One region of the Nonomuraea sp. AD125B genome, then DNA from elsewhere that is predicted to be linked to it. Evidence: riboswitches for the same ligand, from Rfam matches in the RefSeq annotation. Region 1 holds a riboswitch; the other holds the start of a gene.

The links. Region 1 has a riboswitch for thiamine pyrophosphate ahead of ACBR40_RS33800 (TenA family protein). Riboswitches for the same ligand answer to the same signal wherever they lie in the genome.
Region 2: another riboswitch for thiamine pyrophosphate. It lies ahead of ACBR40_RS24740 (FAD-dependent oxidoreductase); the one in region 1 lies ahead of ACBR40_RS33800 (TenA family protein).

Annotation. Positions count from the first base shown of each region.
Region 1 is NZ_JBGLOU010000014.1:252,093-255,718, reverse strand. It holds gene ACBR40_RS33805 (carbon starvation CstA family protein) at 1-1,187, shown strand, start outside; gene ACBR40_RS33800 (TenA family protein) at 1,184-1,855, opposite strand; TPP riboswitch at 1,843-1,938, opposite strand; gene ACBR40_RS33795 (ATP-dependent DNA ligase) at 1,964-2,923, shown strand; gene ACBR40_RS33790 (M28 family metallopeptidase) at 3,050-3,626, shown strand, end outside.
Region 2 is NZ_JBGLOU010000009.1:232,968-236,593, forward strand. It holds gene ACBR40_RS24735 (NAD(P)/FAD-dependent oxidoreductase) at 7-1,170, opposite strand; TPP riboswitch at 1,252-1,368, shown strand; gene ACBR40_RS24740 (FAD-dependent oxidoreductase) at 1,356-2,591, shown strand; gene thiS (sulfur carrier protein ThiS) at 2,588-2,788, shown strand; gene ACBR40_RS24750 (thiazole synthase) at 2,781-3,536, shown strand.

The sequences.
Region 1 (3,626 bases):
ACGGCAAGGGGCCGGTCTTCGCGGGCTCGCTGTTCCCGTTCGTGTTCATCATCATCGCCTGCGGGGCGCTGTCCGGGTTCCACGCGCTGATCTCCTCCGGCACCACGCCGAAGCTGATCCAGAAGGAGACCCAGGTCCGGATGATCGGCTACGGCTCCATGCTCATGGAGTCGTTCGTGGCGGTCATGGCCATCACGGCGGCCTGCGTGCTGTCGCCCGGCCTCTACTTCGCGATGAACGCCCCGGCCGGCGTGCTCGGCGCCACCGTGCAGTCGGCCTCCGAGGCCGTCGCGAACATGGGCTTCACGATCACGCCGGAGCAGCTCCAGGCCGCGGCGGCGGCCGTGCAGGAGGAGACGCTGATCGCGCGCACCGGCGGGGCGCCGACGCTGGCCGTCGGCATCTCGCAGATCTTCTCCGGCTTCCTCGGCGGGGCCGCGCTCCAGGCGTTCTGGTACCACTTCGCGATCATGTTCGAGGCGCTGTTCATCCTCACGACCGTGGACGCCGGCACCCGGGTGGGCCGGTTCATGCTCCAGGACACCCTCGGCAACCTGTGGAAGCCGATGGCGCGGGTGAGCTGGTGGCCGGGCCTCGTGGGATCGAGCGCGGTGGTCGTGGCGGCCTGGGGCTACTTCCTCTACCAGGGCGTCAACGACCCGCTCGGCGGCATCAACCAGCTCTTCCCGCTGTTCGGCATCGCCAACCAGCTCCTCGCGGCGGTGGCGCTCACCGTCGCCACCACGCTGCTGATCAAGAGCGGGCGGCTCAAGTGGGCCTGGGTGACGGGCGTGCCGCTGGCCTGGGACGCCGCGGTCACCCTGACCGCGAGCTACCAGAAGGTCTTCTCCGCCGACCCGACGCTCGGCTTCTTCGCCCAGCGCGACCGCTACCAGAGCGCGATCGACCAGGGGCAGGTGCTCGCGCCCGCCAAGTCGATGGACGCGATGCGGCAGATCGTCATCAACTCCACCGTGGACGGCGTGCTGGCCGCGCTGTTCGCCGTCATGATCATCATCGTGATCCTCGACGCGGTCCGCGTGTGGGTCACGGCGATCCGGGCGCGCGAGCCGCTGCCGACCACGGAGGAGCCGTTCGAGGAGTCGAAGCTGCTCGCGCCGTCCGGCCTCATCGCCACCCGCGAGGAGAAGGAGGCGATGGCCGCCCGCGGCCCCGCCGGCCCCTAGCGGAGCCAGCGGTCCGTGGGCCAGCCCTCGCGCCGCCAGGCGCTGTCCCAGAACATCCACTCGTACGCCGCCGCCGTCAGGTAGGCCTGCTCCATCGCCGCCCGCGTGCCGGCGTCCGCGCCTTCGGCGAGCCGGTCGGCGATGGCCCTGGCCCGGGTCACCGACGCCGCGAACTCCGGGTCGGAGTAGGTGGAGATCCACTTGCCGTACGGGTGGCCGCCGAGGTCGCCCGCCCGCCCCAGCAGCGCCGTGCCCACGTCCTGGTAGATCCAGAAGCACGGCAGCACGGCCGCCACCAGCACCGGGTACGGCGCCGCCAGCGCCGTCGCCTGGAGGTAGGACGCGTACGCCAGGCACGTCGGCGACGTGGCGATCCCGGCCGCGTCCGCGCCCAGCTCGGCCACGTAACCGGCGTGCAGCAGGCGCTCGGCGGCCAGCGCCGTGTGCGCGCTGCTCGCGAAGAACGCCGCCTCCTCCAGGTCGGTGGCCCGCGCCGAGGCGGTGGCGAGCGCCTTGGAGAACGCCTCCAGGTAGCGGGCGTCCTGCACGATGTAGAACGCGAACCGGTCGGCGTCGAGGGTGCCGTCGCCGAGCGCGACGTTGAACGGGTGGCCGTGGATCGCGGTCATCAGGTCGGCCGTGCGCAGCCACATGTCATCGCAGAACATGACGTCCCTTCGCTAGTGCGAGCTAGATCAGGTTCGACGGGTGTGATCTCAGCCCGGATCGCCGGGCACCCCGCGTCAGTCGATCACTGTAACAGGTGTTCGGATATCGTGGACGGGGTGACCGGCGAGGAGACCCGCGAGGGCGTGACGCTGACCAATCTCGACCAGCCGTTGTTCGACGGGGCCGAGGCCACCAAACGCGACCTGGTCGACTATCTCGACGCGGTCGCGGACCGCCTGGTGCCGGTGCTGCGCGACCGGGCGCTCTCGGTCGTCCGGGTGCGCCCCGGGCAGGAGCCCTTCATGCAGAAGAACCTGCCGAAGTACGCCCCTCCGTGGATCGAGCGCGTCTCGGTGTGGGCGGACTCCTCGCGGCGGCAGGTGACGTACGCGCTGGGCAACGACCGGCGGACGCTGATCTGGTTCGGCAACCAGCGGGCGGTGGAGTACCACCCGGCGCTGATCGCCGGCGACCACTTCACCCACCTGGTGCTGGACCTCGATCCGCCGGAGGGCGCGGAGTCGTTCGGGCTGGCCGTGCGGGCGGCGTTCCTGGTGCGGCAGGCGCTGGCGGACGCGGGGCTGGCGGGCGCGGTGAAGACCAGCGGGGCCAAGGGCGTGCACGTGTTCGTGCCGGTCGAGCCGGGTGTCCCGATGGAGGACCTGGCCGCCGCCACCCGCGCGATCGGGGCCCGCGCCGAGCGGCTGGACCCGGGGCTCGCGACGACGGCGTTCATCAGGGAGGACCGCGCGGGCAAGGTCTTCATCGACTCCACGCGGGCGGGCGGCGCGACGGTCGTGGCCGCCTACAGCCCGCGGATCCGGCCCGGCGTGCCGGTGTCGTTCCCCGTGCCGTGGCCGGACCTGGACCGGGTGACGCCGCGCGACTTCACCATCAGGACGGCGGCGGCGCTGGTCGACAAGAGCGATCCGTGGGCGGGGGAGATGCCCGGGCCGCAGCGCCTGCCCGCCGACCTGGTGGAAGAGGGGCACACGATCCCGGTGGCGCGGGTGCAGGCGATGCACGAGGGGAAGCGGCGTGCCCGTGCCCGCCGCGAGGCGACCTGAGACGGCGTGAATCCGCCGCGACAGTGGGTCTTCTCAGCGGCCCGGTGGCGGGTTACGTTCGCGTTCGGCGCGGCTCGGGGGGACGGCGCGCGCCGTAACCGATCCCGGCACAGGGAGATCCGTCGCATGCGTATGCGTAGAATCGCCGTCGCGCTCGGCCTGCTCCTCACCACGGTCCCCGCCGCGGTCCTCGCCGCGCCACCCGCGCAGGCGCGGACCGGCGGCCTCGACGACGTCTTCGCCAAACTGCTCGTCCAGCAGGTCAAGGGCACGAACGTGGCCAAGCACCTCAAGGCGTTCCAGGCCATCGCCGACGCGAACGGCGGCACCCGCGCCGTCGGCACCCCCGGCTACCGGGCCTCCCGGGACTACGTGGCCGGCAAGCTGCGCAGGGCCGGCTACAAGGTCACCCTGCAGCCGGTCACGTTCGTGGAGAGCTGGAGCGAGAACGCCCCGCCGACGCTCGCCGTGCAGGGCGGCGCGACGTACGCGCCGAACGAGGACTTCTTCACCTTCGCGCCGTCACCGTCCGGCGACGTGACCGCGCAGGTCCAGGGCGTGGACCTGACCCTGCCGCCCGCGCCGTCGCCCTCCTCGACCAGCGGCTGCGAGGCGGCCGACTTCGCCGGGTTCGTCGCCGGCCGGATCGCGCTCGTCCAGCGCGGCACCTGCCCGTTCGTCACCAAGGTCGAGAACGCGCTCG
Region 2 (3,626 bases), on a different contig from region 1:
GCTTGCTCAAACAACACAATCCCGTAGGGGGACGTCTGGATCTACCAGGCGTTCCGCGTCCAGCCGGGAGCCCGCGCCGATGATGCGGCGGCCCTGGACGAGGTCGCGCGGCCGGTCGACGGCGAACACCGCGGCGAGGGTGTCGTCGCCCCTCAGCCAGACGGCGGACCACTTGCCCTCGGGGCCGCCGCGGTAGAGCAGGCGCTCGCCCGCGGGGTGATGACCGGCGTACTGGACCATGTGCCCGAACTGCTCCGACCAGAAGTACGGCACCGGGTCGTAGACGGCGTCCTCGCCGAGCAGGCTCGCGGCGGCGACCTCGGGGGCGTTGAGCGCGGTGTCCCAGTGCTCGACCCGCAGCCGGTCCTGGAAGCGGCGCGACCACCAGGCGGCGCAGTCGCCCACCGCGACCGTGCCGGGCAGCGAGGCGCGCAGGTGCTCGTCCACGACGACGCCGTTGTGCAGGTCGAGGTCGGCGTCGGCAAGCCACTGGACGGCCGGGCGCACGCCGATGCCGGCGACGACCACGTGCGCGTCCAGGAACTCGCCGCCGACCAGCTCGACGCCGCCCTCCTCGACGGAGTGGACCATGGCGCCGAGCCGCAGGTCGATGCCGTCGTACCAGCGTTCGGTGCGGGCGCCGATCTCCGGGCCGACGGCGGTGGCGAGCGGCGCGGGACCGGCCTCGACCACGGTGACCGCGCAGCCGGCCCGGCGGGCGGCCGTGGCCACCTCGGCCCCCACCCAGCCCGCGCCGGCGACCACGACGCGGGCGCCGGGCACGAGCGCGGCGCGCAGCTCGTGCGCGTCGTCGAGGGTGCGCAGGACGTGCTGCGGGCCGTCGCCGGGCAGCCGGACCGGGTCGGCGCCGGTGGCGATGACCAGGCCGTCGTAGCGCAGCTCGCCTTCGGTGGTCTCGACGGCGCCCGGCCGCAGCGCGGTCGCGGACACGCCGGGACGGAAGGCGACGCGCAGCGCGGCGAGGTCGGTGTCGACGAACGTGGTGTCGGTCTCGCCGAGCAGCACGCTCTTGGTCAGGGGCGGACGGTCGTAGGGGCGGTGGCGTTCCCGCCCGACGAGGGTGATCCTGCCGCCGAATCCGCGCCCGCGCAGCGCCTCGACCGTGCGTACGCCGGCCAGGCCCGCTCCCACCACCACGACATGGTCCACGACCAAGACCATAGACGGGTACGGGGCCCGGCGGCGAAGGGGGGCGTGCCTGGCGCCGCCGGCGAGGTCGTAGGCTGGGGGCGTAAGACGCGCGGGAGTCCGGCCGTGACCGGGCTGAGAGGAAGGCTGCACAGGGCCTTCGACCGCAAGACACCTGATCCGGATCATGCCGGCGAAGGGAGCGCATGGTGGAGGTCATCGTCGGCGGCGGGGTCGTCGGGCTGTCGGTCGCGTGGCGGCTGGCGCGGGCGGGGCGGCCGGTCACCGTGGTCGATCCCGATCCCGCGGGCGGGGCCTCGCACGCGGCGGCGGGCATGCTGGCGCCGGTCAGCGAGGTGACCTACACCGAGGAGCCGCTGTTGCGGCTGGGCCTGGCGTCGCTGCGCCGCTGGCCGGCCTTCGCCGCTGAGCTGGCCGCCGACGCGGGGCTGCCCGAGGGGGCGCGCGGGGTGGACCTGCGCGCGGAGGGCACGCTCGACGTGGCGTTCGGGGCCGACGACCTCGCGGCGCTGGACGAGCTGGCCGCGTTCACGGAAAAGCTGGGGCTCCCGGTGGAGCGGCTGACCGGGCGCGAGTGCCGCCGCCTGGAGCCGATGCTGGCGCCGTCGGTGCGCGGCGGCCTGCTGGCCGCCGGCGACGCCTGGGTGGACCCGCGCCGGGTGACGGCGGCGCTGCTGGCCGCGCTGGAACGGCGGGAGGTGCCGCTCGTCCGCGCCCGCGTCACCGCGCTGCTGCGCGAGGACGGGCCGGCGGCCCGGGTCGCCGGGCGGCGCGAGGACGCGACGGAGGGCCGGGGGGCCGGGCCGCGGCACGGGGACGCGCCGGAGGGGCGGGGGGCCGGGCCGCGGCACGGGGACGCGCCGGAGGGGCGGGTGACGGGTGTGCGGCTGGAGGGGGGTGCCGAGTTGCCCGCCACGACGGTGGTGCTGGCGGCCGGGGCCTGGAGCGCGGCGCTGGCCGGGGTGCCGGTGCGGCCGGTCAAGGGGCAGATCCTGCGCCTGCGCTCGCCGCAGCCGCTGCTGACCCGGTGCGTACGCGGCTCCGTGCACGGCTCCCCCGTCTACCTCGTCCCCCGGGGCGACGGCGAGCTGGTGGTCGGCGCGACCCAGGAGGAGCTGGGCTTCGACACCCGGGTGACCGCCGGCGGCCTGTACGAGCTGCTGCGCGACGCCAGGGAGCTGGTGCCCGGCGTGACCGAGCTGGAGCTGGCCGACGTGGTGGCGGGCCTGCGCCCCGGCACGCCGGACAACGTGCCGATCGTCGGGCCGGCCGGCGACGGGCTGGTGCTCGCCACCGGACACCACCGGGGCGGCGTGCTGCTCGCGCCTCTGACGGCGGCCCTGGTGGCCGGGGAGGCGGGCGGCGAGGAGGGCGGGCTGGCGGCGTTGTGCTCGCCGGCGAGATTTGGAGAGATCGCATGATGGTGCAGATCAACGGGGCCACGCACGAGGTCGCCGACGGGACGACCGTGGCGCAGGCCGTACGGGCCCTGACCGCGGCGACCACCGGGGTCGCCGTGGCGTTGAACGACGAGGTGGTCACGCGCGGCGCCTGGGAGACCACGGCGCTGCGCGAGCGCGACCGCGTGGAGGTGCTGACGGCGGTGCAGGGTGGATGATCTGATCATCGCCGGGGAGAAGTTCTCCTCCCGGCTCATCATGGGCACCGGCGGCGCCCCCTCGCTGGAGGTGCTGGACCAGGCGCTGGCGGCCTCCGGCACCGAGCTGACCACGGTCGCCATGCGGCGGCTCGACCCGCGCGCCCGCGGCTCGGTGCTCGACGTGCTGCGCGAGCGCGACATCAAGGTGCTGCCCAACACGGCCGGCTGCTTCACGGCGGGCGACGCCGTGCTGACGGCCCGGCTGGCCAGGGAGGCGCTCGGCACGAACTGGGTCAAGCTGGAGGTCATCGCCGACGAGCGGACGCTGCTGCCCGACCCCATCGAGACCTTCGACGCCGCCGAGCGACTGGTGGCCGACGGGTTCGTGGTGCTCCCGTACATCGGCGACGACCCGGCGCTGGCCCGGCGGCTGGAGCAGGCGGGCTGCGCGGCGGTGATGCCCCTGGGCGCGCCGATCGGGTCGGGCCTCGGCATCCGCAACCCGCACAACATCGAGCTGATCGTGGAGGCCGCGTCGGTGCCGGTGATCCTCGACGCGGGGATCGGCACGGCCAGCGACGCCGCGCTGGCGATGGAGCTCGGCTGCGACGCGGTGCTGCTGGCGACGGCGGTCACCCGGGCCCAGCGCCCCGACCTGATGGCGGCGGCCATGAAGGCGGCGGTGACGGCCGGGCGGCTGGCGCGGCAGGCGGGGCGCATCCCGCGCCGCCGCTACGCCGAGGCGTCCTCCCCCATGACGCCCTGACGCGGGAGACAGGAGGGGCGCGCCGGGGCTCGCGGGGCTCCGGCGCGTCGCAGGGGGCACGGCTCGGCATCGGTTTCGGGCGGCCGGGCC